DNA from 4 places in the Streptomyces ficellus genome. Region 2 is predicted to be linked to each of the others. Evidence: riboswitches for the same ligand, from Rfam matches in the RefSeq annotation. Region 2 holds a riboswitch; each other region holds the start of a gene.
What was found. A riboswitch is a leader RNA that binds a small molecule or an ion and turns the genes downstream of it on or off. The one in region 2 is predicted to bind cobalamin.

Region 1 (7,036 bases), 3.3 Mb from region 2:
ACGAGGGATTCGTGCCTGTCCTGCGGCGAGTCCCCGGCTTCGTGGCGTACTACTGGGTGGACGCCGGGGACGGAGTGATGGTCTCCACCAGCGTCTTCGAAGACCGCTCCGGGGCCGAAGACTCGATCAGGCAGGCGGCGGACTTCGTCAGGGACAACCTCGCGCCGCTGCTCCCCAACAGTCCTCAGGTCACGGCCGGCCCGGTCGTGGCTGCCGGGTAGCGAGGGACGTCGTGGGGCGCTGAGCCGACCGGGCGCGGCACCGCCGGTGGTGCCCTGCCGGTCGAAGCGTTCGGGCTCAGGCTGTCGGGACCGTTCCCACGGTGAGTCCCACGGTGAGTGCGTCGCGCACCGACGCTTCGGTCGGCTCCCCCTCGGGGAATCCCGCCGCTCGTGCGCCGCCAAGAGCACCTTGATGTTCGGCGCAACCGAGAGTTGAGCGAGAACACTTCAACGGTCTCGACGGCATCCGCCGTGCGACCGCTGTACGGACTGACAGCGTCCAGGTGGGCGATGGCGAGCAACCCAGGTCTTTCCGTCGGCGACTTCGGGCAGCGGGGTTCCGGGCGCGCGGTCCACCGGTCCTCGTACCGGATACCCGCTGTGTCCGCCGCCCCGCCCGACATCCCCATCGCGCATCGCTTCCCCAGGACGCCGCAACGGACTCCTCACCGGAAGTCCACAGCCACGGACCGTATTCCCTGCGGGCTCATCCGTGGCTCGCCTTTCGAGCACGCATCCCCGCACGGCACTCGCCGTTCAGTCGGTCGCCGCCGAGCGCGCAGGCATGACCTGAAGCCTGTCGGCATGGAGTCGGCCGTTTCCGGCCACGACGCACCGGTGCGCGAACGCATCCCCACGCCGATAATCGCTCCATCATGCACAAACGCAAAGAGGACGCAGCGCAGGCCCATCCTGACGGATAGTCAGGAACGACGCCAACGGGTCGGTCTCGGTACCACGCGGAGCCGCCCCCGGGCGCCGCGAACCGCCAAGATCAATCGTCTCTCTCACCCATCCTGGCCCGCGAAAAGCCTGCTCGGTCCCATGCCTGCCAGACTCACCAGGAGGTATCCATGAGGATGCTGATCAACGTACCCGAGACCGTCGTCGCCGACGCGCTGCGCGGGATCGCCGCCGCGCACCCCGAACTCACCGTGGACGTGGAGAGGCGGGTCGTCGTACGGAGGGACGCGCCCGTGGCGGGGAAGGTGGCCCTGGTGTCGGGCGGCGGGTCGGGGCACGAGCCGCTGCACGCCGGGTTCGTGGGGCCGGGGATGCTGGCGGCGGCCTGCCCCGGTGAGGTGTTCACGTCGCCCGTTCCGGAGCAGATGGTGCGGGCGGCCGCCGCCGTGGACAGCGGGCACGGCGTGCTGTTCGTCGTCAAGAACTACACGGGCGACGTGCTGAACTTCGAGATGGCCGCCGAACTCGCCGAGGACGAGGGCGTGCAGGTCGCCAGGGTCCTCGTCGACGACGACGTGGCCGTGTCGGACAGCACGTTCACGGCGGGGCGGCGCGGGACCGGCGCGACGCTCTTCGTGGAGAAGATCGCCGGTGCGGCCGCCGAGGAGGGCGCGCCCCTGGAGCGGGTGGAGGCGATCGCCCGGCGGGTGAACGCGAGTTCGCGGAGTTTCGGGGTGGCGCTGAGCGCCTGCACCACCCCCTCGAAGGGCAGCCCGACGTTCGACCTGCCGCCGGGCGAGCTGGAGCTGGGCATCGGCATCCACGGCGAGCCGGGCCGGGAGCGGCGGCCCATGATGACGTCGCGGGAGATCGCCGACGTCGCGGTGGACGCCGTCCTGGAGGACCTGAGGCCGAGCGGGCCGGTGCTGGTGCTGGTCAACGGCATGGGCGCGACACCGCTGCTGGAGCTGTACGGGTTCAACGCCGAGGTGCAGCGGGTGCTGGGCGAGCGGGGCGTGACCGTGGCCCGTACGCTCGTCGGGAACTACGTGACCTCGCTCGACATGGCGGGGTGCTCGGTGACCGTGTGCCAGGCGGACGAGGAACTGCTGCGGCTGTGGGACGCACCGGTGCGGACGGCCGCCCTGCGATGGGGAGTGTGAGGCGCGTGATGCTCGACGCGGACTTCTTCCGGCGCTGGATGACCGGCGCGGCCGCCGCCGTGGACCGGGAGGCCGGGCGGCTCACCGACCTCGACTCGGCGATCGGGGACGCCGACCACGGGGCCAACCTCCAGCGGGGATTCGCCGCGGTGGTCAAGGCCCTGGAGGGTGACCCGGCCGGGACGCCGGGCGCGGTGCTGGTGCTCGCGGGGCGGGAGCTGATCTCGACGGTCGGCGGTGCTTCGGGGCCCTTGTACGGCACGCTGCTGCGGCGCACCGGGAAGGCCCTGGGGGACGCCGCCGAGGTGGCGCCCGTGCAGCTGGCCGAGGCGCTGCGGGTGGGCGTGGCCGCGGTGGCGCAGCTCGGCGGGGCGAAGGCCGGGGACAAGACGATGCTGGACGCGCTGGAGCCGGCCGTGGAGGCGCTGGCCGAGTCGCTCGGCGCGTCGTTCGCGGCGGCGGCCGAGGCGGCGGACCGGGGCGCCCTGGCGACCGTTCCGATGCGGGCGCGCAAGGGCAGGGCCAGCTACCTCGGTGAGCGCAGCGTCGGGCACCAGGATCCGGGGGCCACGTCGTCCGCCCTGCTGATCGGCGCCCTCGCCGGGGCGGAGGCGGCGCGGTGACCGCGCGGGTGGGCATCGTGCTGGTGTCGCACAGCGCCCGGGTCGCGTCCTCGGTGGCGGACCTGGCCCGGGGTCTCGCCGGTGGCGGGGAGACCGCGCCGGTGGCGGCGGCGGGCGGCACTCCGGACGGCGGGCTCGGCACCAGCGCGGAGCTGATCACGCAGGCGGCGACGGCGGTCGACGGCGGTGCGGGCGTGGCCGTCCTGGTGGACCTGGGCAGCGCGGTCCTGACGGTGAAGGCCCTGCTGGCGGAGGGCGACGAGCTCCCCCCGGGCACCCGGCTGGTGGACGCGCCGTTCGTGGAGGGCGCGGTGGCCGCGGTGGTCACCGCCTCGGCGGGCGGCGACCTGGACGCGGTGGCGACGGCGGCCGCGGAGGCGTACGGCTACCGCAAGGGCTGACGACGAGGGCGCGACCGGGAGCGCGGCCGGAGGCGCGGGGTGGTGCGGGCGGTGACGCCCGGTGGCGGCCCCGGCCGCGGTCCCGGCCCCGGCCCGGTCCCGTTTCGGGTGTGACGTTCCCGGTCGCCGCGCGGGTTGTGATGTACCTGGTCAACGCACTACTGTCGCAGGGCCTTGGTGTTCGGGAAACCGGTGCGGTACCGGTGCGGCCCTCGCCACTGTGATCGGGAAGTCCGGCTCCACCCCTCCGGGAAGCCACTGGAACACCGCGGGAGACCGCGGGTCCGGGAAGGCGGGGCCGCGGCGGCATCCTCTGTCATCCCGTCAGCCAGGAGACCGGCCGGGGCGCGTTGTCCATCCACGAGGTGCTGGAGAGGGTCTCCCACATCATGCATATCGCCGAGGGGTACCTACCCCCTGCGCACGCGGTCGCCTGGACCGTCGCCGCCGCTCCGTTCGTCGCCCATGGCGTCCGCGCCCTGACCCGTGAGGTCAGGGCCAATCCCGAGTCGACCCTCCTCCTCGGCGCCTCCGGTGCCTTCACGTTCGTCCTCTCCGCGCTGAAGATCCCCTCGGTGACGGGCAGTTGCTCGCACCCGACCGGCACGGGGCTCGGGGCCATCCTGTTCCGGCCGCCGATCATGGCGGTGCTGGGCACCATCACGCTCCTCTTCCAGGCCCTGCTGCTGGCCCACGGCGGCCTGACCACCCTGGGCGCCAACGCCTTCTCCATGGCGATAGCCGGGCCGTGGGCGGGCTTCGCCACGTACTGGCTGCTGCGCCGCTTCGGCGCGCCGCTGATGGTGAGCGTGTTCTTCGGGGCGTTCGTCGCCGACCTGTCCACGTACTGCGTCACCAGCGTGCAGCTCGCGCTGGCGTTCCCCGACCCGGGCAGCGGTTTCGCCGGCGCGCTGGCGAAGTTCGGCGGCATCTTCGCGGTCACACAGATCCCGCTGGCGGTCAGCGAGGGCCTGCTCACCGTGCTGGTGATGCGCCTGCTGACGCAGTCGAGCAAGGGGGACCTGCTCCGGCTCGGCGTCCTGTCGGCGAAGCCGGCGAAGAACTCGAAGGAGGCCGTGGCCCGATGAGCCGTAACGCCAGGATCAACACGCTGCTGCTGCTCGTCGTGGTCGCACTGGCCGTCCTCCCGCTCGCGCTGGGCATGGGCGACCACAAGGAGGAGCCGTTCGCGGGCGCCGACGCGCAGGCGGAGACGGCCATCACCGAGCTGGAGCCGGACTACGAGCCGTGGTTCAGCCCGCTGTACGAGCCGCCGTCCGGCGAGGTCGAGTCGGCCCTGTTCGCGCTCCAGGCCGCCATCGGCGCGGGTGTGCTCGCGTACTACTTCGGGCTGCGGCGCGGACGCCGGCAGGGCGAGACCCGGGCCCGGGAGCAGGCCGGGGACGACCAGGCGCACGGCGCGGACGCCCCGGGCGCCGGCGACCGGCAGCCCTCCGCCTAGCCGCCCGGTGCTGCCGATCGACGCGGCGGCGCACAGCAGTCGCTGGCGCCGCCGTCATCCGTGCGAGAAGGCCGCTCTGGGGTTCGGCCTGACGGTACTGGCCGTGTGCCTGCCGCCCTGGCCGGGCGCCGTGCTGGTCGCCGCCGCGGCCCTGGTGGTGCTGCTCGGCCCGGCCGGGGTCGCCGCGCGGCAGCTGTGGCGGGCGTGGCGCGTCCCGCTGGGCTTCTGTGTGACGGGGGCGGTTCCGCTGCTGTTCCAGGTGGGCGGGGCGGGCGGTTTCGTCTCGCTCGCGCCCGACGGACCGCTGCACGCCGGGCAGTTGCTGCTGCGTACGTCCGCGGCCTCGCTGGGCGTGCTGCTGTTCGCGTTCACCACACCGGTCTCCGACGTGCTGCCGCGGCTGGCGCGGGCGGGGGTGCCGGCGCCGGTCGTCGACGTGGCGCTCGTGATGTACCGGATCGCCTTCCTCCTGCTGGACGCGGTCCGGCGGGTCCGGCAGGCGCAGGCGGCGCGCCTGGGGCTGACGAGCAGGGCGGCCGCCTGGCGGTCCCTCGCTGGTCTCGGCGCGACGGCCTTCGTCCGGGCCTTCGACCGTGCCGCGCGGCTCCAGACGGGGCTGGCCGGCCGCGGCTACGACGGCACCCTGCGGGTGCTGGTGCCGCGGACCGCGGTCTCCGGGCGGTTCCTGGCCGCGACGGGCGCCCTGCTCGCGGGGCTCGTCGCCCTCACCTTCGTCCTGAAGAGGTTCCTGTCATGAACGCTTCCGCCGTGGTGGAACTCGTCGGCGCCGGTTACGCCTACGAGGACGGCCCCGCCGTGCTGCGGGACATCGGCTTCGCCGTGCCCGCGGGGCGGTCCGTCGCGCTGCTCGGCCGCAACGGCAGCGGCAAGACGACGCTGCTGCGGCTGCTGAGCGGCGGGCTGCGGCCGGTGAGCGGGCGGCTGCGCCTGGAGGGGCGGGACGTGTCGTACGACCGGGCCGGGCTGACCCGGCTGCGGACGACGGTGCAGCTGGTCGTCCAGGACCCGGACGACCAGTTGTTCGCCGCGTCCGTGGGCCAGGACGTGTCGTTCGGGCCGATGAACCTGGGGCTCACGGAGCGCGAGGTGCGGGAGCGGGTGAGCGAGGCGCTGGAGGCGCTGGACATCGCGGCGCTGGAGGACCGGCCGACGCACCTGCTGTCGTACGGCCAGCGCAAGCGGGCCGCGATCGCGGGAGCGGTCGCCATGCATCCCCGGGTGCTCGTCCTCGACGAGCCGACCGCGGGGCTCGATCCGCACGGCCAGGAGCGGCTGCTGGCCGTGTTGGACGGGCTGCGCGCCTCCGGAACGACGGTCGTCATGGCCACCCACGACGTGGACCTCGCGCTGCGCTGGGCCGACGACGCGGCGGTCCTCACCTCCGAGGGCCTGCGCACCGGCCCGGTGGCCGGGCTCCTCGCCGACCAGGCGCTCCTGGACGCCGCCCGGCTGCGCCGCCCCTGGGGAATGGCGGTGGCCCGGGTGCTCCGCGACCGGGGCCTGCTGGGCCCCGGGGAGGCGGGCCCGCGCACCCCGGAGGAGCTGGAGGAGTGGGCGGCGGCGGTCACGGACCGCTAGGACGCGTCACCGCCAGGGCGGGTCTGCCGTGCGCGTTGTGCAGGTCACGTGCCGAACCTTATGCAACTTGTTGCACAAGGCCTCCGTGGTCGTCTACAACTGGGGCGACGACATCGCGCGAGGAGGCGCCCCCATGACTGCGACCCAGGCCCAGGCCCCGGCCCCGTACCCGCACCTGCTCGAACCCCTGGACCTCGGGTTCACCACGCTGCCCAACCGGGTGCTCATGGGCTCCATGCACGTGGGGCTGGAGGAGGCCGAGAACGGCTTCGCGCGCATGGCCGCCTTCTACGCCGAGCGGGCCCGCGGCGGCGTCGGGCTGATCGTCACCGGCGGCATCGCGCCCAACGACGCCGGGCGGCCCTACGAGGGCGGGGCCAAGCTGACCACCGAGGAGGAGGCCGCCGCGCACCGCGTCGTGACGGACGCGGTGCACGCGGCGGGCGGGCGCATCGCGATGCAGCTCCTGCACTTCGGGCGGTACGCCTACCACCCCGACCTGGTCGCGCCCAGCGCGCTCCAGGCGCCGATCAGCCCCTTCGTACCCAACGAGCTGACCGACGCGCAGATCGAGCAGACGATCGAGGACTACGCGCGCGCCGCCGAGCTGGCGAAGTCCGCCGGGTACGACGGCGTCGAGATCATGGGCTCCGAGGGCTACCTGATCAACGAGTTCATCGCCGCCGGGACGAACCGGCGCGAGGACCGGTGGGGCGGCTCCTACGAGAACCGGGTGCGCTTCCCGCTGGAGATCGTGCGCCGGACCCGGGAGCGGGTGGGCCCGGACTTCATCCTCATCTACCGGCTCTCGATGCTGGACCTCGTGCCGGGCGGCTCGTCCCTGGAGGAGGTCGTGGCGCTCGCCCGGGAGATCGAGGCGGCC
Region 2 (7,036 bases):
GGAGGGCCGACAGTTCCTTGTCCTCGCCGCCGGTCGTCAGTGTCACTTGTCCTCCAGCTCGCCCTCGGTCTCCAGGTACACCTGCTTCAGTTGTTCGAGGACGCGCGGGTCGGGCTTCTCCCACATGCCGCGCGACTCGGCCTCCAGCAGCCGCTCCGCGATGCCGTGCAGGGCCCAGGGGTTGGCCTCCTGGAGGAACGCCCTGTTCTCCGGGTCCAGCACGTACGTCTCGGTGAGCTTGTCGTACATCCAGTCGGCGACGACACCGGTCGTGGCGTCGTAGCCGAAGAGGTAGTCGACCGTCGCGGCCAGCTCGAAGGCGCCCTTGTAGCCGTGGCGGCGCATCGCCTCGATCCAGCGCGGGTTGACCACGCGGGCGCGGAAGACGCGGGAGGTCTCCTCCACCAGGGTGCGGGTGCGGACCGTCTCGGGGCGGGTCGAGTCGCCGATGTACGCCTCGGGGGCGGTGCCCTTGAGCGCGCGGACGGTGGCGACCATGCCGCCGTGGTACTGGAAGTAGTCGTCCGAGTCGGCGATGTCGTGCTCGCGGGTGTCGGTGTTCTTCGCCGCCACCGCGATGCGCTTGTACGCGGTCTCCATCTCACCGCGCGCCGGGCGGCCTTCGAGGCCGCGCCCGTACGCGTAGCCGCCCCACACCGTGTACACCTCGGCGAGGTCGGCGTCGGTGCGCCAGTCGCGCGAGTCGATCAGCTGGAGGATGCCCGCGCCGTACGTGCCCGGCCGGGAGCCGAAGATGCGGGTGGTGGCGCGGCGTTCGTCGCCGTGCTCGGCGAGGTCGGCCCGGGTGTGGGCGCGGACGTGGTTGTCGGCGTCCGGCTCGTCGAGGGAGGCGGCGAGCCGTACGGCGTCGTCGAGGAGCCCGATGACGTGCGGGAACGCGTCGCGGAAGAAGCCGGAGATGCGCAGCGTCACGTCGATGCGCGGGCGGCCCAGTTCGGCGGTCGGGATGGGCTCCAGGCCGGTGACGCGACGGGAGGCGTCGTCCCAGACGGGCCGGATGCCGAGGAGGGCGAGCGCCTCGGCGACGTCGTCGCCGGCGGTGCGCATGGCGCTGGTGCCCCACAGGGACAGGCCGACGGAGGTGGGCCACTCCCCGTTGTCGGCGCGGTACCGCTCCAGGAGGGAGTCGGCGAGGGCCTGGCCGGTCTCCCAGGCGAGGCGGGAGGGCACGGCCTTGGGGTCGACGGAGTAGAAGTTGCGGCCGGTCGGCAGGACGTTGACCAGGCCGCGCAGCGGCGAGCCGGAGGGCCCGGCCGGGACGAAGCCGCCGTTCAGGGCGTGGACGGCGTGGTCCAGTTCGTCGGTGGTGGCGGCGAGGCGCGGGACGACCTGGCGGGCGGCGAAGTCGAGGATCGCGGCGACGGCCGGGTCGTGGCCCTCGGCGACCGACGCGACGGCGGCCGGGTTCCAGTCGGCGGCCTCCATCGCCTCGACCAGGGCGCGGGCCTTCGCCTCCGCCTCGTCGGCGCCTGTGCGGGTGGCGGCGGACTCGTCCAGGCCGAGGGCCTCGCGCAGGCCGGGCAGGGACTGCGTACCGCCCCAGATCTGGCGGGCGCGGAGGATGGACAGGACCAGGTTGACCCGCTCGGGGCCGGTGGGGGCGCCGCCGAGGACGTGCAGGCCGTCGCGGATCTGGGCGTCCTTGACCTCGCAGAGCCAGCCGTCGACGTGGAGCAGGAAGTCGTCGAACCCGTCGTCGTCCGGGCGGTCCTCCATGCCCAGGTCGTGGTCGAGCTTGGCGGCCTGGATGAGGGTCCAGATCTGGGCGCGGATCGCGGGGAGCTTGGAGGGGTCCATGGAGGAGATCTGCGCGTACTCGTCGAGCAGCTGCTCCAGGCGCGTGATGTCGCCGTACGACTCGGCGCGCGCCATCGGCGGCACCAAGTGGTCGACGAGGGTGGCGTGGACGCGCCGCTTGGCCTGGGTGCCCTCGCCGGGGTCGTTGACGAGGAACGGGTAGACGAGCGGGATGTCGCCGAGGGCGGCGTCGGGGCCGCAGGCGGCGGACAGGCCGGCGTTCTTGCCGGGCAGCCACTCCAGGTTGCCGTGCTTGCCGAGGTGGACCATGGCGTCGGCGCCGAAGCCGCCGTCGGCCTCCGGCGTACCGATCCAGCGGTAGGCGGCCAGGTAGTGGTGCGAGGGCGGCAGGTCGGGGTCGTGGTAGATCGCGATCGGGTTCTCGCCGAAGCCGCGCGGCGGCTGGATGAGGATCAGCAGGTTCCCGCGGCGCAGGGCGGCGAGCACGATGTCGCCCTCGGGGTTGGCGGAGCGGTCGAGGAACATCTCGCCGGGCGGCGGGCCCCAGTGCTGCTCGACCTGGTCGCGCAGCTCCTGCGGGAGGGCGGCGTACCAGCGCTTGTAGTCGGCGGCGGGGATGCGGACCGGGTTCTTGGCGAGCTGCTCCTCGGTGAGCCAGTCCTGGTCGTGGCCGCCGGCCTCGATCAGCGCGTAGATCAGCTCGTCACCGTCGCCGGACGCGAGGCCCGGCACGTCCTCGTCGCCGAAGTCGTAGCCCTCGTCGCGCAGCCTGCGCAGCAGGGCGACGGCGGAGGCGGGGGTGTCGAGGCCGACGGCGTTGCCGATGCGGGAGTGCTTGGTGGGGTACGCGGAGAGGACCAGCGCCAGCTTCTTCCCGGCGTTCGGGATGTGGCGCAGGCGGGCGTGGCGTACGGCGATCCCGGCGACGCGGGCCGCGCGCTCGGGGTCGGCGACGTAGGCGGGCAGGCCGTCGGCGTCGATCTCCTTGAAGGAGAACGGGACGGTGATCAGGCGGCCGTCGAACTCGGGGACGGCGACCTGGCTGGCGGCGTCGAGCGGCGAGAGGCCCTCGTCATTCTCCTCCCACGCGGAGCGGGAGCCGGTCAGGCACAGCGCCTGGAGGACGGGGACGTCGAGGGCGGCGAGCGCGCCCGCGTCCCAGGCCTCCTCGTCGCCGCCCGCCTGGGCCTCGGCGGGCTTGGTGCCGCCGGCGGCGAGGACGGTGGTGACGACGGCGTCGGCGGTGCGCAGGGTGTCGAGGAGCTCCGGCTCGGGGGCGCGCAGGGACGCCACGTACAGCGGGAGGGCCTGGCCGCCGGCGTCCTCGACGGCGTCGCAGAGGGCGGAGACGAAGGCGGTGTTGCCGCTCATGTGGTGGGCGCGGTAGTAGAGCACCGCGATCGTGGGGCCGGTGGTGGCGCGCGGGGTGCGCTCCAGGGGGCCCCAGGTGGGGGCGGCGGCGGGCGGCTCGAAGCCGTGGCCGGTGAGCAGCACGGTGTCGGAGAGGAACCGGGCGAGGTGTTCGAGGTTGTCCGGGCCGCCGTGGGCGAGGTAGGCGTGCGCCTCGGCCGCGATGCCGATCGGGACGGTGGAGGTCTCCATCAGCTGCGCGTCGGGTGCCTGCTCGCCGGTGAGGACGACGAGCGGCTTCCCGGCGGCGCGCAGCGCGTCCAGGCCCTCCTCCCAGGCGCGGATGCCGCCGAGGAGGCGTACGACGACGAGGTCCGCGCCGTCGAGCAGGGCGGGCAGGTCGTCCACCGGCAGGCGGGAGGGGTTGGCGAAGCGGTACGCGACGGGGCCGCCGGCCGCGCGTGCGCTGAGCAGGTCCGTGTCGGAGTGCGACAGGAGGAGGATCGTCGTGGCGGGCGTCGCCTCGGGCGTGGTCGCGTGCGTCATGGCGTGCGCAGGCCTTCCTCGGGGTGTCCGCGCCCCGGGTGGTCGTGGGACGGCGGGAGTTCCTGACTCGTCCGCGCGGGACGGACTCACAGTGGCGGGACCGCGCCGGAATCTCACCGGGCTTCCTCCCTAGGGCCCTGGGACCCTGTGCCGTCTGCATAGTAGAGGCTGCGCGTATGCTCGCCGCCATGCCGCCCAGCTCGTCAAACCCCGCGGACCGGGGTGAAGCTCACATACAGGACCGGGTCCGGGACCGTGGTGACGCCTGCCCGGGTGCGCTGCGGCTGCACCGGGCGGACGACGGCTCCCTGGCCCGACTCCGGCTGCCCACCGGCGTCCTGACGCCCCATCAGCTCTATGTGCTGGCGGACGCGGCCGACCGGCTGGGCGACGGTCACCTCTCCCTCACCTCCCGGGGCAACGTCGAACTGCGGGGCCTCGGCGAGGGTTGCGGGCAGGACCTCGCCGGGCTGCTGCGGGACGCCGGGCTGCTGCCCGCCTCCGAACGGCACGAGCGGGTACGGAACATGGTCGTCTCGCCGCTCGCCGGCCCCGCCGTGATGGACCGGGCCCGGCGGCTGGACGAGCTGCTGTGCGGCGAGGACTGGACCACGGAACTCTCGGGCCGCTTCCTGTTCGCCGTCGACGACGGCCGGGGCGACGTGGCGGCCCTCGCCGCCGATGTGACGTTGCTCGCAGAGAGGGACGGCGGAAGTGCCCTGCTCCACGTCGCCGGCCGGACCTGGCGGGTGCCCGCCCCCGACGCGCCCCGCGCCGCGCTCGCGGCGGCGGAGGCGTTCCTCGCGGCCGCGCGGGAGGCGGGCACCGGTGCGTGGCGGGTGCGGGAGCTGCCCGCGGGGCAGGACCTGGACGTGACGGGACACCTGCGGCGGGCGGCCGTCCCGGCGGAGCCCGTACCGGACTACGTGTGCGCGACGAGCGGGCCACCCGCGCCCGGACTGGCCGGCGACCACACGGTGTCCGTGCTGGCCCGCCTGGGCCGGGTGACGTCGGCGCAGCTGCGGGCGCTGCTGCCCGCCCGGGAGGTGCGGGTCACCCCCTGGCGCGGGTTCGTCCTGCCGGGCCTCGCCGGCCGGGCGGCGGCCCAGGAGCGGCTGCGGGCCCTCGACGGGGCCGGGTTCCTCACCCGTACCGACTCGCCGTGGATCGGCGTCACCGCCTGCACCGGGCGCCCCGGCTGCGCCAAGTCCCTGTCCGACGTACGGGCGGACGCCCGGCCCCGCGAGGGCGCGCTGCCCGTCCACTGGTCGGGGTGCGCCCGCCGCTGCGGCCACCCGCAGGGGGCGTGGACCGACATGGTGGCGACCGGCGAAGGCGCGTACCAGATGACCGTACAAGGACCGACGAGATGAGCGAGAGCAGAGTGTTCGACTACGAGAAGGACGGCGCGGAGATCTACCGCCAGTCCTTTGCCACGATCCGCGCGGAGGCGGACCTCGCGGACCTGCCGGCCGACGTCGGCCAGGTCGCCGTGCGCATGATCCACGCCTGCGGCATGGTCGACCTCGTCCGCGACCTGGCGTACACGCCGGACGTCGTGGCCCGCGCCCGCGAGGCGCTGCGCGCCGGCGCGCCGGTCCTGTGCGACGCGCGGATGGTCGCCAGCGGCATCACCCGCAAGCGGCTGCCCGCGGACAACGACGTGGTGTGCACGCTGTCCGACCCGTCCGTCCCGGACCTCGCCGCCGAACTGGGCACCACGCGCAGCGCGGCCGCGCTGGAGCTGTGGCGCGACCGGCTCGACGGCGCGGTCGTCGCGGTGGGCAACGCGCCCACGGCCCTCTTCCGGCTGCTGGAGATGATCGAGGCGGGCGCGCCGCGCCCCGCGGCGGTGATCGGCATACCGGTCGGGTTCATCGGGGCGGCCGAGTCCAAGGACGCGCTGGCGGCGTTCCCGGGCCTGGAGCACCTGGTGGTGCGCGGCCGGCGGGGCGGCAGCGCCATGGCGGCGGCGGCGGTCAACGCGATCGCGCACGAGGCGGAGATCCAGGCATGAGCGGCAAGCTGTACGGCGTGGGGCTCGGCCCCGGCGACCCGGAGCTGATGACCCTCGCGGCGGTCAGGGCCATCGCGTCGGCCGACGTGATCGCGTACCACTGCGCCCGCCACGGCCGGTCCATCGCGCGCTCCATCGCGGCGGAGCACATCCGCGAGGACCACCTCGAAGAGCGGCTGATGTACCCGCTGACGGTGGAGACCACCGACCACCCGGGCGGCTACCGGGGCGCGCTGGACGACTTCTACGAGGAGGCGTCGGCGCGGCTCGCGGCCCACCTGGACGCGGGCCGCACGGTCGCCGTCCTCGCCGAGGGCGACCCGCTGTTCTACGGCTCCTACCAGCACATGCACAAGCGGCTGGCGCACCGGTACGACACGCAGGTCATCCCGGGAGTCACCTCGGTGAGCGCGTCGGCGGCCCGCCTGGGCAAGCCGCTGTGCGAGGCCGAGGAGGTCCTGACGGTCATCCCCGGCACGCTGCCCGAGGAGGAGCTGACGGCCCGTCTGGCGGCGACGGACTCGGCGGTCGTGATGAAGCTGGGCCGTACGTTCCCGGCGGTGCGGCGCGCCCTGGAGCGGGCCGGGCGGCTGGACGACGCGCACTACGTGGAGCGGGCCACGATGGCTGGCGAACGCACGGGCGCCCTCGCGGACGTCGACCCGGAGTCGGTCCCCTACTTCTCCGTGGCGGTGCTCCCGTCGCGCGTCGACTCCGGCCCGGCCGCGCCCGCGCGGGGCGAGGTCCTGGTCGTCGGCACCGGCCCGGCGGGCCCCCTGTGGCTGACGCCCGAGACGCGCGGCGCGCTCGCCTCGGCGACCGACCTGGTCGGCTACACCACCTACCTGGACCGCGTGCCGGTGCGCCCCGGGCAGGAGCGGCACGGCTCGGACAACAAGGTCGAGTCGGAGCGCGCCGAGTTCGCCCTGGACCTCGCCCGGCGGGGACGCCGCGTCGCGGTGGTGTCGGGCGGCGACCCCGGGGTGTTCGCCATGGCCACGGCGGTCCTGGAGGCCGCCTCCCAGGACCCGTACACGGACGTCCCGGTCCGCGTCCTGCCGGGCGTGACCGCCGCGAACGCCGCCGCCGCGAAGGCGGGCGCCCCGCTGGGCCACGACTACGCGACGATCTCCCTGTCGGACCGGCTCAAGCCCTGGGACGTCATCGCCGGGCGGCTGGCCGCCGCGGCCGCCGCCGACCTGGTCCTCGCCCTGTACAACCCGGGCTCCGCCAGCCGCACCTGGCAGGTCGCCAAGGCCCGGGAACTGCTCCTGGAGCACCGCGCCCCGGACACCCCGGTGGTGGTCGCCCGGGACGTGGGCGGCCCGGAGGAGTCGGTGCGCG
Region 3 (7,036 bases), 3.1 Mb from region 2:
CTGTCCCGCCGCGGGTTCCTCGCCGGCGCCGGGTCTGCGGCGGGAGCCGCCCTGGTGCCGCCGGCGGCGGCCGCGGCTGTGGCGGCCCGGGAGCAGGTCGTTTCCCTGCGCTTCTCGGAGGCCACGAACGGGGCGGCCGACCTCGCGCCGTCCGGCGACCGGCTGATCGCCGAGGTCCAGCACGTGCTGTGGTCGTTCCCCCGCGCCGGAGGGGCCGCCGTCGCGCTCGCACCGGCCGTCCTGGAACCCCACCGCCCCGTCCACTCCCCCGACGGCTCCCTGGTCGCGTTCTGCGCCTACCGGGGCGGCGGGTTCCACCTGTGGACCATGCGGCCCGACGGCTCGGAGCTGCGCCGGCGCACCGGCGGGCCCTGGGACGACCGGGGCCCCGCCTGGTCGCCCGACGGGACGCGGCTCGCCTTCGCCTCCGAGCGCGGCGGCGACGCCGTGTCCGGTGCCCCGTACCGCATCTGGGTGCTCCACCTGCGCAGCGGCGCGCTCAGCGCCGTCAGCGGACTGCCGGGGCAGGCGGGGCCGTTGCAGGAGGGCCGCTGGGAGGACTTCGACCCGGTGTGGTCGCCGGACGGCGGGCGGATCCTGTGCGTACGGGCGGCCGTGCGGAGCGCCGGCTCCGGGACGTCACTCGACGCCCGGACGGTGGTGTCCGTGCCGGCCGACGGTGCCGGTCCGGTGAGCGTCGTCCACACCGAGACCACCGCCGCCCAGGTGCTGGCGCCCGCGCCGTCGCCGGACGGGAAGCGGCTCGCCCACCTGCGGGTCACCCCGGCGCCCCACGGCGGGTGCGCGCTGGTCGTGGACGGCGAGCCGGTGGCCGTCGCCGGGGACGTCGCCGCCGTACCGCCGCGCTGGACCGCCGACGGCGCGCTGCTGCTCACCGTCGACGGCCGGTTCACGCTCGTACGGCCCGGGGAGCCCCGTGCCGCGGAGACGATCCCCTTCGAGGGGACCGTGCGGGTGCGCCGCCCGCGGTACCGGACCAAGGCGCACGACTTCGAGGGCGGCCGGACGCGTCCCGTGCGGGGCATCCACCTGCCCGCGCTGTCGCCCGACGGGCGCCGGATCGCCTTCGCCGCGCTCGACTCGCTGTGGCTGGCCGCGACGGAGGGCGGGCGTCCCCCGCGCCGGCTGGTGCGCGCGGGGCCGACGCGCTACCTCCTCGGGCCGGCGTGGGCGCCCGACGGGGCGTCGCTGGTGTACGCGGACGACGGCGACGGCCTGCTCGGGGTGTACCGCCACGACCTCGCCACGGGCGCGCGCACGACGCTGGCGACCGGCGGCCGCGTCCACCCGGCCCTCTCCCCCGACGGCGGCCGGCTCGCGTGCCTGGACCTGGCGGGGCGCCTCCTCGTGAAGGACCTGGCCACCGGTACCGAACGCGTGCTGGCGGCCCCGCTGGCCGGTGGCGGCCTGCCGGGCCGGCCCAGCTGGTCCCCGGACGGCCGCTTCCTCGCCCTGTGCGACCGCAACCGGCTGAACCAGCGCTTCCGCGAGGGCTACAACCTCGTCCGCGTCGTGGACGCCTCGACCGGTGCCGGCCGGCTGCACGCGGTCGCCCCGCACACCTCCGTCTCCGACCGGTACGGTTCCGGTCCCGTGTGGTCGCCCGACGGCCGGTGGATGGCGCTGATCGTCGAGTCGGCCCTGTGCCTGCTGCCCGTCGCGCCGGACGGCACACCGACGGGCCCCCCGCGCACGCTCACCACCGAGCCGGCCGACCACCCGTCGTGGTCGGGCGACTCCCGGACGCTGCTCCATCTGTCGGGCGCCCGGCTGCGGTTGACCGCCGTCGACGGCGGCGGCACGCGTACCGTGCGGGTCCCGCTGGACTACCGGCGGGCGGGGGCCGCCGACACCGTGGTGCGCGCCGGCCGGTTCTGGGACGGCACGGGCGACGAGTCGTCGGTGCGGGAGGACGTCGACGTCGTCGTGCGTGGCGGGCGCGTCGCGGCGGTGGAACCGCACTGGTCCGGCCGTGACCGGTCGGCGGCGCGGCGGGTCGACGCCTCGGACCGGACGGTGCTTCCCGGCCTGTGGGACGCCCACAGCCACCCCTGGCAGTACACGTACGGCGGCCGGCAGACCGCGTGCCAGCTGGCCTACGGCGTCACGACGGCCGTGTCGCTCGGCGGGTTCGCCCACGAGCAGGCCCGCATCAGGGAGGCGGCCGACGCCGGGCTGCTGGCCGGCCCGCGGCTGCTGAGCTGCGGCGAGCTGCTGGACGGCTCCCGGGTGGCCTACAGCATGGGCCGGGCGCACCGCACGCGCGCGGGGCTGCGCCGGTCCCTGGAGCGGGGTGCCGCGCTCGACTGGGACGTGGTCAAGACGTACGTGAGGGCGCCGGGCTGGGTGATGGAGGAGGCGGCGCGGTTCGCCCACGAGCGGCTCGGGGTGCGCGTGGGCAGTCACTTCTGCTCGCCGGGGCTCCAGACCGGACAGGACATGACCAGTCACCTGTCGGCGACGCAGCGCGGGGAGTCCGGACACGCGGTGACCGCGACGGGCCGGGCCTACCAGGACCTGCGGGAGCTGTACACGGCCGCCGGCACCGACTTCACCCTGATCGCCACGCCGTTCCCGGCGATGTGGCTGGTGGGCGCGGACCCCGGGCTCGCCCGGGACGACCGGGTCGTGTCGGTCATGCCGCCGTGGGACTCCGCGCTGGTACGGGAGCTGGCCGCGCTGCCGCCGGGCGAGGCCCGGCTGGCGGCGCTGCGCACGGAGACGGAGGTGTACCGGCGGGTCCTCGCGGCGGGCGGACTGGTGGCGCTGGGGACGGACGCGCCGATCGTGCCGGTGGGCCTGTCGCTGCACCTGAACCTGCGGGCCCTGCACCTGGGCGGCCTGTCGCCGGCCGAGGCCCTCGCGACGGCCACGCGGCTGCCCGCGCGGGCGTTCGCCCTGGACCGGGACCTGGGCACCCTGGAGGTGGGCCGGGTCGCGGACCTCGTGGTGGTGGACGGCGACCCGTTCACGGACTTCGACGCGCTGGTGCGCACGGTGTCGGTGCTCAAGGGCGGGGTGCCGTACGAGAGGGCCGCGCTCGTCGGGGCGTTCGCCGCACCGGAGGTCCGGTCGCGCGGGGACCGGACCGGGCCGGCCGGGCAGGACTGGGCGGCCGTCGGCCGCGCCCTGCGCGGGGACGGGTGCTGTGCGCCCGGCCCGGACCTCGGGTGACGGCCGGCCGGTCCGGGCGTCAGTCCGCGGCGTCCTGCGGGTACCAGCGCAGTTCGACCGTGTTGCCGTCGGGGTCCTTCACATAGACGGACTGGGCGCAGCCCCGGGCTCCGAAGCGGCTGACCGGCCCCTCCACGACGTCGAACGTGCCCGAGTCGATGACCTCCTGCCAGTCCAGGGGGTCGACGACCAGGCAGATGTGGTCGACGTTCGACTCGCCGCGGGCGCGGGCGAACAGGTCGATGATCATCGTCGGGGTGACCCGCACGGACGGGAACGGCACCTTGCCCGCCCGCCACTCCTCGACCCGTACCGGCTCCAGGCCGAGCGGCCCGCAGTAGAACTCCAGTGACCGCTCCACGTCTTCGACATTGAGCACCACATGGTCGAAATCCTTGACCCTCATCAGGGCCTCCCCCTTCGTCGGTCCCGCACCGGTCCGGTCCGTCCCGGACCGAGCGCCACGGTACAACGCGGTGGGGACGCGGGCCCGCACGGCCGCGGCGGGCGCAAACAAGCCAACGGCGGGGGTGGCCCTGTCGGGGCGGGGCGGGTGCCCCTACGCTGAGGAACGCGATCGGTTCGCGTCACCGCTTGCGGGTGGCGCGTCGCAAGAGGGAACCCGGTGGGAATCCGGGACTGTCCCGCAGCGGTGAGTGGGAACGAACGCCGTCAACGAGCACTGGACCCCATCCAGCGGTCCGGGAAGCGACGGCCAGTAGGTGACTGCCGGAACCCGGCAGCAGGCGCCCACGAGTCCGAAGACCTGCCGGTCGCGCGCGTGCGGTACGGCACGCGCTGTTCGCGGTGGCCTCGAGGGCTGGGTCAGCGGTGTACGCGGTCCGACGCGCGGGTGCGCGGCGGACGCGCTTCGCCCGTGCGCTCCCCCGGGGTCGAGACGACGAGGGAGGAAGCGCGTTCGTGCCCCCGAGACATCCCATCCGGGCGGGCCGCCGGCTCGTTCGCAGACGGCCGTGACCGGCGTCCCCGCCCCGCCGCACCCCCCGTCCTCCGTTCCCGCCCGCCCGGGGCGCGTCTCGGCCGGGGTGTGCCACGGCACGCTGGGCGAGCTGTACCAGGGCCCCCTGCGGCACGGGGCGGGGGAACGGGACATCGCCATCGTCTCGTTCCCGGTGGAGCTGCACTCCTGGGTGTACTTCACGCCCGGGGAGGACACCCCGGCCGGCCCTCGGGACGCGCCGCCGCTCGGGGAGAAGGCCCGGGCGGCCGCCGGACTGTTCCTGGACCGGTTCGGGCTGGTGCTGCCGCCCGGCCGGCTGAGCGCCCATTCCGATCTGCGCGTGGGGGTGGGGATGGCGAGTTCGACCGCGGACGTCGTCGCCACGCTGCGCTGCCTGTTCCGCGTCTTCTCCCTGCCGTACGACCCCGCCGCGGTCACCGCGATCCTGTCGTCGATCGAGCGGGCCGACAGTGTGTTCCTCGACGAGTTCGCGCTGTACCTCAGCGCCCGCCACCGGGTGGTGCGCCGGCTGGGGCGGTCGGTGGGTTTCCACACGGCCTACGTCACGGAGCCGGGGACGGTGGACACCTCCGCCGTCACACCTCTGCTGCTGCGCCACTACCGGCGCAGGGCGGAGGAGTACGGGCGCTGTCTGACGGACCTGCTGAAGGGGTTCTCGGCGGCCGATCCGGCGGCCGTCGCCCGGGCGGCGACGGACAGTGCCGTGCTGTCGCAGGAGGTGCTGCCGAAGCGGACGTTCGAGGCCCTGCTCGCGCATCGCGGGGAGTTCGGGGCGGACGGTGTCTTCGTCGCCCACACCGGCTCCCTGGCCGGCTTCCTCTTCACGCGCCGCCCCGACCCGTTCGTCAAGGACGACGTGTCGGCGTTCTTCCGTTCGCTCGGCCACCAGTGTTCGTTCGCCCAAGGAGGATACGGGTGATACACCCCCACATCGCCGACGCCCTCAAGAGGCCGGACCTCGTCCGGCTGTCGGAGGGCATGGTCCTGATCCGGTTCGAGTCGATGAAGGTCTACTCCGCCCTCGCCGCCGTCGGGAACCTGCTCGACCGGGGCGTGATCCGGCCGGGGCAGACCCTGGTCGACAGCTCCAGCGGCATCTACGCCCACGCCCTGGCGCTGGCCTGCCACCGCTACGGCCTGCGCTGCCACATCGTCGCGTCGACCACGGTCGACGCGACCACCCTGGCGCAACTGGAGGTCCTCGGCGCGACCGTCGAGCAGGTCAGGCCGTCGCGGAACCTCAAGCTGGACCAGGAGTTACGGGTGCGGCGGGTGCGGGAGCTCCTCGCCGAGCGGCCCGACGTCCACTGGATGCGCCAATACCACGACGACGTCCACTACCTGGGCTACCGGGAGGTCGCCGACCAGCTCGCGGCGGCGGCGCCGGACCGGCCGCTCACGGTCGTCGGCGGCGTCGGGTCCGGGGCCTCCACGGGCGGGATCGTGCAACACCTGCGCCGCCGCGACCCGGACGTGCGGCTGGTGGGCGTCCAGCCGTTCGGCAGCGTCACGTTCGGCAGCCAGGACCACCACGATCCCGAGGCGATCATCGCGGGCATCGGCTCGTCGATCGTGTTCGACAACGTGCGCCACCACCTCTACGACGCGGTGCACTGGATGGACTTCACCCACGCCCTGTCCGGCACGGTCGCCCTGCTGCGCGACCACGCCGTCTTCGCGGGCCTGTCGACGGGCGCCGCCTACCTGACCGCCACGCACGAGACGCGGCGCCATCCGGACCGGCTCCATCTGGTGATCGGCGCCGACACGGGCCACCGGTACGTCGAGCAGGTGCACGCCCGGCACGCGCAGGCCCTGGACCCGGCCGCGCTGAAGCCCGTCGAGGTGGACAGTCCCGAGGCGATGTCCATGCCCTGGTCCGTCATGGCGTGGAACCGCACGCCCTGCCCGGCGCACTGGAAGGAGGCCGCCGCATGACCGTGGTGTGCCTGGAAGCCCTGACGTTCGGACTCGGCCACCTGGTGCGCGCGGCGGACGCGCTGGGCGAGCGGCTGCGGCTGCTGACCCGCGACCCGGCGTACTACGCCCACGAGCTGGAGCGCCTGCCCGCCGGCGCCCTCGACGTCGTGACGACCGAGACGTTCGACACCGAGCGGGTGGCCGGACAGCTCGACGCCACGCCCGGCCTGCGCGGTCTGATCAGCTCCACGGACACCTGGACCCTCGTCGGGGCGGAGCTGACCGCCCGCTTCGGCCTGCCGGGGCTCGAACCGGGCGTGCTGCGGCTGACGCGCGACAAGGCCGCCGTGCGCGACCGGCTGCACCGGGCGGGCCTGTCCCGGGCGGGCGCCGTGGAGGCGGACGGCGGGCGGGGGCACGGTAGGGCGGGCCTGGGCGCCCTGGTCCTGAAGGAGGTGGGGCTGCCGGCCGTCCTCAAGGACACCGCCGGTACCGGCAGCCAGAACGTCTGGCTGGTCAGGGACGAGCGGGAGCTGGAGCACGCCCTGGAGGAGGCCGCGGCGCGGCGCCTGACGGGCCGGCTCTTCGCGGAGCCGTACTTCACCGGGCCGGTCTACAGTGCCGAGACCCTCACCTGGGCGGGGCGGACCCGGCTGCTGGGTGTCTCCAGCCGGCAGATGTCCCCCGAGCCGCACTTCCGCGAGGAGGTGACCGCGTTCCCGGTGGCGTTCGGCGAGGCGCGGCGGGCGGCGCTGGAGGGCTGGCTGGGCGAGGTCCTCGCCGCCATCGGCTACACCGACCGGTTCGCCCACGTCGAGTTCGCGCTGACCACCGCCGGGCCGGAGGTGGTGGAGGTCAACCCGCGCATCGGTGGCGCCCTGGTCGGCGAGGGCATGTGCCGGGCGCTCGGGGTCAACGTGTACACGGCGATGGTGGAAT
Region 4 (7,036 bases), 3.1 Mb from region 2:
CTCGGGGACAGCCGCGGGTACGCGGGCATCGTCTACGCGGAGGGGGAGACCGCCGAACTGGCCACGCACTGCGCGGTGGCGGCGGCGAACGCCGTCCGGGTCCTGACCGGTCCGGTCGCGGCCGCACCGGAGGACCGGGACGTCACCGGGCCTGTCGGGGCCGCACGGGACAGCCGGGGCCCCGGTGGCTGAACCGTCCAGGGGCGCGGGGGGCTTGCGGGCCGCGTTGTCGACGCCGGCCGGCCCGCCGCGCTTCCTGCTGCTCAGTTCGTTCCTCATCCCGCTCGGCAGTTTCATGGTGCTGCCGTTCATGTCGGTGTTCCTGCACGAGCGGCTGGGGATGGGGCTCGGCACGGTCGGTGTGGTCCTGGCGGTGGCGTCGCTGGTGCAGTTCTCGGGCGGGGTCCTCGGTGGTGCGCTGGCCGACCGGATCGGTCTGCGGCGCACGATGCTGTGGGCCCTGGCGGTCCGCACGGCCGGGTTCGGGTGCTTCCTGGCGTGCCTCGTGTGGCCGCCGGTCGCGGTCGTGGCGCTGGTGCTGACGTGCTGCGGCGCCGCGCTCTACCTGCCGGCGAACAAGGCGTACCTGGTGCACGGCGTGGACGAGGAGCGGCGCCCGGTGTTCCTGTCGGCGGGGAACGCGGCGCTCAACGCGGGCATGGCGCTGGGTCCGCTGGTGGCCGGGCCGTTCGTCCTGTCGTCGCCCGGCCCGCTCTTCCTGGTCGTCGTGGTGCTGTTCGCCGTGGTGACGGCGGGGCACGCGCGGCTGCCGGCCGCCGGGGGCGACGGCGTCCCGGCCGCGGGTGCGGCCCGTCAGGGACTGCTGTCCGGGGTGGCGGCGCTGCCGTTCGCGGCCAACGCGCTGGCGTTCTACCTGTACTTCCACTTCCAGCACTTCCTGGCGGTGTACGCCGTGCGGCGGGCGTCGGCGGAGTTCTACAGCGTGGTGCTGCTGCTCTGCTTCGTCCTGGTGATCGTGGTGCAGCCGCTCGCGTCCGGGCTGATCCGCCGGATGCCGTACGCCCTCGCCCTGGCGGCCGGGTTCACCGGGCTCGCCGCGGGGCTCGCGGTGCTGGCGATCGGTACCCGGCCGGCGCTGCTGGCGGGCGGGGCGCTGATCACCCTCGGGGACATCGTCCTGTTCCTGAAGAACGACCTGGAGGCGCTGCGCCGCAGTCCGCGCTCGGACGCGGTGGTCTTCGGCCAGCAGCGGCTGGCCGCGGGGCTCGGGGCGTGTGCCGCCGGCGTGCTGGGCGGGCAGGTGTACGGCCTCGGCGAACGGTCCGGGCACACCGGCTGGTTCTGGCTGCTGGCCGCCGCGCAGTGCCTGCTGCTGCCTCCGCTCCTGCTCACCCTGCGCGGCAGGACCGCCGCGCCCGGCTCCGCCGGCGACGACACGGAAGGAACGACGGCTCCTCATGACGCACACGGGCGGGTTCCAGGACGATGAGTTCTGGACCGAGTTCTACGACTTCCTCTTCTCCGTACAGCGTCACGCGCAGGCGGAGTCGCTCCTCGACACGTCGCCGCTGCTCGCGTTCCCGCCCGGGGCCCGCGTCCTGGACCTGGCGTGCGGCCCGGGGGTGTTCACCGTGCCGCTCGCCCGGCGCGGCTTCCGCGTGACCGGCGTGGACCTGAGCCCGGCCATGCTGGACCGGGCGCGGAAGGCCGCGGCCGACACGGGGGTGTCACCGGAGTACGTCCGGGCCGACGCCCGGGAGTTCACGCGGGCGGGCGCCTTCGACGTGGTGCTGAACATGTTCACCTCCTTCGGCTACTTCGAGGACCCGGCCGACAACGCCCGCGTGCTGCGTGCCATGCGCACGTGTCTCGCCCCGGGCGGCACGCTGGTCCTGGACCTGGCCGGGAAGGAGCTGCTGGCGCGGAAGGTCGAACCGCCGAAGGTCGTCCGGCGCGGCGAGGACCTCCTGGTGCAGACGGACACCGTGCTGGACGACTGGGCGCGGCTGCGCAGCGACTGGGTGCTGGTGCGGGGCGACCGGGTGACGCGGGCGAGCCTGGTGTGGTTCGTCTACAGCGCGGTGGAGCTGCGCGCGATGGCCGAGGAGGCCGGGTTCGGCCGGGTGGAGGTGTTCGGCGGGTTCGACGGCCGGCCCTACGACCAGGACGCCGAACGGCTCGTCCTGCGGGCGGTCCGTGACGCATGACACCACCCCGGGGGCGCACGGCGGTGATCGTGCGCCCTTTCACCCCTTCCCCATATGAACGTAATATCGCCAGGTCATCACCGCGATGGGAGCCAGGAAGCCGGTGCGAGTCCGGCACGGTCCCGCCACTGTGACCAGGACCGCCCCCCATCGACACGCCGCCGCGCTCGCGCGCGGGGCGCGGGGAGGGCGCCCCGGGAGTCAGGACACTGTCCCGTCGCGGGCCCGATCCGAGGAGCGCGGACTCCCCAGGAGGCTTTACGTGTACGACGGCACGCCCCGTCCTGTCTCACCCCCCTCTGTTCCCCGCCGCCGTGCCCTGCGCACCGCGGCCGCCCTCCTCGCCCTGAGCACCGCCCTGGTGGCCGGCTGCTCCGCGGGCGGGGACGGGAAGGGCGCGGCGAAGTCCGCGCCGGCGCCGGCCAAGGGCTTCCCGGTCACCATCGACAACTGCGGTGTCCGCACGACGTACGACGCGCCCCCCGCCCGGGTGGTCACCATCCACCAGCACCCCGCCGAGCTGATGCTGTCCCTCGGTCTGAGGGACCGCATGGTCGGCACCGCGTTCCCCGACTCGGCGGTCCTGCCGCAGCTGCGGAAGGACTTCGGGGCCGTACCCGAACTGGCCAAGAAGGAACCGTCCTTCGAGAAGGTCCTCGACGCCGAACCCGACTTCGTCTACGGCGGCTACGGCAGCGCGTTCGCCGAGGACGAGGGCCGGTCCCGGAAGGCGTTCGCGGACGCCGGCATCGACACGTACCTGAACCGCGAGTACTGCGGCAAGAAGCAGGTGTCGATGAAGGACACCTACGACGAGATCCGCACGATCGGTTCCCTGTTCGGGGTGGCGGAGCGGGCCGACCGGCTGGTGGCCGACCTGCGGGGCCGCGTCGACCGGGCGACCGCGGCGGTGAAGGGCGCGCCCGCGGTACCGGTGTTCGTCTACGACAGCGGCGACAAGGCCGCGTTCACCGCCGGCGGCAAGAGCCTGGGCACCGAGATCATCCGGCTCGCGGGCGGACGCAACGTCTTCGACGACCTCGACGAGGTGTTCGGCGACGTGTCGTGGGAACAGGTCGTCGCGCGCAAGCCCGAGGTCATCGCCATCTACGACTACGCGGGCGCCGGCAGCGTCGAGCAGAAGAAGAGGTTCCTGCTCTCGCAGCCCGCCCTCGCGGACGTGCCGGCCGTGAGGAACAAGCGGTTCGTCGTCCTGCCGCTGACCGCGACCCTGGTGGGCGTCCGCCCGCCGCACGCGGTCGAGGACCTGGCGCGCGCCCTGCACCCCGAGAAGTTCCGGTGACGGGCGCGGCGCCCGCCAGTCCGCCGACCGCTCCCGCCTCCCGCCCCGCCGCTCCCGGCCCCGCCCGGAAGGACGGGGGCGCGGCGGGGTCCCGCCGGGCGCCCTTCGTCACGGCCCTGGGAATCCTCGGCGTCCTGCTCCTGGTGTCCATGACCGCGGGCATGGCCATCGGCTCGGTCGCCGCGCCGCCCGGCGAGGTGTGGGGCATCGTGACGCACGCGCTGGGCGCCGACTGGTCGGAGCCGGTCTGGTCACGGGCGCGCGAGACGATCGTCCTGGACGTGCGGGCGCCGCGCGTCCTGCTCGGGGCGGTGACCGGCGCGGGGCTCGCCGTGGTGGGCACCGCCATGCAGGCCCTGGTGCGCAACCCGCTCGCGGAGCCGTACCTGCTGGGTGTGTCGTCCGGTGCCTCCCTGGGCGCGGTCGCGGTGATCGTCTTCGGGGTGAGCGTGTTCGGGCCCCTGTCGCTGTCGGTCGCCGCGTTCATCGGGGCGCTGGTGACGCTCCTGCTCGTCTACATGACCGCGCGGACGGGCGGGCGGATCACGTCGGTGCGCCTGGTGCTGTCCGGTGTGGCGTTCGCCGCCGTGCTCACGGCGGTGATGGACATGCTGCTGCTGACCAGCGACCGCGGCAACGAGGCACGGGCGGTCCTCGCCTGGACGCTCGGCGGGCTCGGCGGTGTGCAGTGGGGCACCCTGTGGCTGCCCGGCGCCGCCGTGCTGCTCGGGGTGGGCGTCCTGCTCGTCCAGGCCCGGAACCTGAACCTGCTGCTGGCGGGCGAGGAGGCCGCCACGACGATGGGGCTGGACGTGGCGCGTTTCCGGGCCCGGATGTTCGTCCTGCTGTCCCTGGTGACCGGTGTGCTGGTCGCGGCCGCCGGGCCGATCGGATTCGTGGGGCTGATCATGCCGCACATCGTCCGGCTGTTCGTGGGCGGCGACCACCGGCGGGTGCTGCCGACGGCCGCGCTCGCCGGGGCGGTGTTCCTGATCTGGGCCGACGTCGCCGCGCGTACGGTCGCCGCGCCCATGGAGATACCCGTCGGCGTCCTGACCGCCCTGTGCGGCGGGCCGTTCTTCCTGTGGCTGATGCGCAGGGACGCCCGGCGGAACCCGGACGGAGGAGTGGGATGACCGCGACCGAGCTCGTGATCGAGGGCGTCACGCTCAGCGCCGGCGCCCGCCGTCTCGTCCGGGACGTCTCCCTGACCGCCCGCCCCGGCGAGGTGATCGGGCTGGTCGGTCCCAACGGCAGCGGCAAGTCCAGCCTCCTGCGCGCCGTCTACCGGGTCCTGCGCCCCGACACCGGGCAGGTCCGCGTCGACGGCGCCGACGCCTGGGCGCTGCCCCCGCGCCGGCTGGCCCGGACCCTGGCCGCCGTGGTGCAGGAGACGGGCGCCGACTTCGACCTGACGGTGCGGGAGGTCGTCGCCATGGGCCGTACCCCGCACAAGCGGCTCCTCGACGGCGACACCGCAAAGGACGCCCGGCTGATCTCCCGGGCCCTGGAGGCGGTGGACGCCGCCGGGCTCGCCGACCGCGCCTTCGACCGGCTCTCCGGGGGCGAGCGCCAGCGCGTGCTGATCGCCCGCGCCCTCAGCCAGCAACCGTCGCTGCTGGTGCTGGACGAGCCGACCAACCACCTTGACGTACGGCACCAGCTGGAGGTCCTCGGCCACCTGCGGGCGCTGCCCGCGACCGTGCTGGTGGCGCTGCACGACCTCAACCTCGCCGCGTACTACTGCGACCGGTTGTACGTCCTGCGGGACGGCGCGGTCACGGCCTCCGGCCCGCCGGGCGAGGTGCTCACCCCGCTGCTGCTGGCCGAGGTGTACGGGGTGGCGGCCGAGGTGTCGGTCCATCCGCGCACCGGCGCGCCCCAGGTCACCTTCCTGCCCGGTGGGACGGCCGGGGCGGTCGTGGCAGGGGCGGATCACTCCGGCTCGTGATGGTGGGGTGTCGTGGCGGGCGGCGCGGCGGGCCGGGGCCTGCCGCCGTCGTGCCCGGACAGCACCACCGCGAGGAGTCCCACGACCACCGCGACGGCGGCGAGCCGCCCGGCGGCCCGGGCCGTCCAGCCCGCGACGGCCGCGCCCCGCCCGCCGCCGGGCGCGCCCAGCCGCTCGGACCGCCGGGCGGGCCGGACCAGGCGCAGCACGAGCAGGACGGCCACGGGCAGCTGGAGCAGCCACAGCGCGGTGCGCGGCCACTCGCCGTACCAGACGTTGGTGCCGTACAGCAGCGTGTGCCAGACGCTCAGGACGTACACGAGGATCACGAACCGGTGCACCCGCCGCCAGGTGCCGGCGCCAATGCGGTGCCGGACGTAGAACAGCAGCCCGAGCGGGACGGCGAGGTAGAGGGCGCCCTGGCCGAGGGGGATGGCAAGCCTGCCGGTGCCCGAGTCGTACCAGCCGGGTACGAAGGTGTCGGCGAACGCGGACCACAGCCGTGACGCCCAGGGCAGCGCGACCTCGTACCGCACCAGCTCGGCCGCGAACATCAGGGCGTGCGCGAACATCAGGGCCATGGTGGTGAGGCTCGTGGTGCGGTGCCAGCGCTCCAGACGGGGGCGGGACACCGGGAGGCGTCCGGGTCCCGGCCCGGACAGCAGCAGGCCGAGCATGACGGTGCCATACGCCCACAACAGGCCGGACCAGCCGAAGGCCTGGCTGAGCAGGTACATCCAGAAGGTGTCGGGGTCGTCCATGAACGGCATGACCGCGACGGTCGCCGATGCGCCGGACCGCATCCGGACGTACAGGAACACGAACACGGCGAGGGTGACCCCCACGGCGGCCGCGGCGTCGGGCAGCGCGGCCCGCAGGTCCGTACGCAGGTCCGCACGCGGCCGTACCCGTCCGCCCGGGCGCTCCTCCACCGCTGCCACGGGACGCGCGTCCTCGTGATCCGGCGTCACTTCCCGCTGCATGCACGGCCTTTCGGGTTGCGCTCACCGGCGTGCTCACCGGTGACACCAGTGTGACGTGCGGGGCGGCCGGTGCCGAGACGGCATTCGGCCAGTCGTCACGCCGGCCCGGGGACACGGTCAGCGACACGCCCGCGCGGGCGGCGGGGCGGGGCACGGGTGAGTGCTACTACAGGTCGATGGACAAGGGTGAAGGGCACACGGACGTCCCGGCCGCCGGGCAGCAGGTCCCCCGGCACAGGATGCTCGCACTGACCGACGGCGTCGTCGCCATCGCCATGACGCTGCTGGTCCTGGACATCCAACTGCCCGACGACCTGAGCGGGACCGCGCTGCGCAGGGCCCTCGACGACGTGCAGTCCCAGGTGGGCGCCTTCCTGCTGAGCGCCGTGGTGATCGCGATGTTCTGGCGCGCCCACCACGCCACGCTGCGGACCGCGGAGTGGCTCGACACGCGCCTGTTCTGGCTGAACGTGGTCTTCCTGGTGCTGGTGTCCCTGATGCCGTTCCCCACCCGCGTCCTGGAGGACTACGCCCACCTTCCGGTGGGGCCGGGACTGTACGGGGCCGTCATCGGCCTGGGCGCGCTGGTGCTGTACGCGATGCAGGTGCACATCGCCCGCACGCCGCCCTA

Region 1: another riboswitch for cobalamin. It lies ahead of EIZ62_RS30575 (energy-coupling factor ABC transporter permease); the one in region 2 lies ahead of cobN (cobaltochelatase subunit CobN).
Region 3: another riboswitch for cobalamin. It lies ahead of EIZ62_RS29850 (GHMP family kinase ATP-binding protein); the one in region 2 lies ahead of cobN (cobaltochelatase subunit CobN).
Region 4: another riboswitch for cobalamin. It lies ahead of EIZ62_RS29825 (ABC transporter substrate-binding protein); the one in region 2 lies ahead of cobN (cobaltochelatase subunit CobN).

What each region holds. Positions count from the first base shown of each region.
Region 1 covers NZ_CP034279.1:6,804,363-6,811,398, reverse strand. The annotation lists gene EIZ62_RS30595 (antibiotic biosynthesis monooxygenase family protein) at 1-221, shown strand, start outside; gene dhaK (dihydroxyacetone kinase subunit DhaK) at 1,076-2,068, shown strand; gene dhaL (dihydroxyacetone kinase subunit DhaL) at 2,077-2,691, shown strand; gene dhaM (dihydroxyacetone kinase phosphoryl donor subunit DhaM) at 2,688-3,092, shown strand; cobalamin riboswitch at 3,251-3,451, shown strand; gene EIZ62_RS30575 (energy-coupling factor ABC transporter permease) at 3,482-4,180, shown strand; gene EIZ62_RS30570 (energy-coupling factor ABC transporter substrate-binding protein) at 4,177-4,554, shown strand; gene cbiQ (cobalt ECF transporter T component CbiQ) at 4,562-5,311, shown strand; gene EIZ62_RS30560 (energy-coupling factor ABC transporter ATP-binding protein) at 5,308-6,153, shown strand; gene EIZ62_RS30555 (NADPH-dependent 2,4-dienoyl-CoA reductase) at 6,287-7,036, shown strand, end outside.
Region 2 covers NZ_CP034279.1:3,487,388-3,494,423, forward strand. The annotation lists gene EIZ62_RS15450 (GNAT family N-acetyltransferase) at 1-46, opposite strand, end outside; gene cobN (cobaltochelatase subunit CobN) at 43-3,675, opposite strand; cobalamin riboswitch at 3,717-3,838, opposite strand; gene EIZ62_RS15460 (cobalamin biosynthesis protein CobG) at 3,864-5,048, shown strand; gene EIZ62_RS15465 (precorrin-8X methylmutase) at 5,045-5,692, shown strand; gene EIZ62_RS15470 (precorrin-2 C(20)-methyltransferase) at 5,689-7,036, shown strand, end outside.
Region 3 covers NZ_CP034279.1:6,633,238-6,640,273, reverse strand. The annotation lists gene EIZ62_RS29860 (amidohydrolase family protein) at 1-3,195, shown strand, start outside; gene EIZ62_RS29855 (VOC family protein) at 3,215-3,601, opposite strand; cobalamin riboswitch at 3,757-3,983, shown strand; gene EIZ62_RS29850 (GHMP family kinase ATP-binding protein) at 4,170-5,096, shown strand; gene EIZ62_RS29845 (cysteine synthase family protein) at 5,093-6,115, shown strand; gene EIZ62_RS29840 (ATP-grasp domain-containing protein) at 6,112-7,036, shown strand, end outside.
Region 4 covers NZ_CP034279.1:6,626,014-6,633,049, reverse strand. The annotation lists gene EIZ62_RS29840 (ATP-grasp domain-containing protein) at 1-192, shown strand, start outside; gene EIZ62_RS29835 (MFS transporter) at 185-1,450, shown strand; gene EIZ62_RS29830 (class I SAM-dependent methyltransferase) at 1,419-2,168, shown strand; cobalamin riboswitch at 2,223-2,400, shown strand; gene EIZ62_RS29825 (ABC transporter substrate-binding protein) at 2,431-3,471, shown strand; gene EIZ62_RS29820 (FecCD family ABC transporter permease) at 3,468-4,607, shown strand; gene EIZ62_RS29815 (ABC transporter ATP-binding protein) at 4,604-5,422, shown strand; gene EIZ62_RS29810 (ferric reductase-like transmembrane domain-containing protein) at 5,407-6,405, opposite strand; gene EIZ62_RS29805 (TMEM175 family protein) at 6,582-7,036, shown strand, end outside.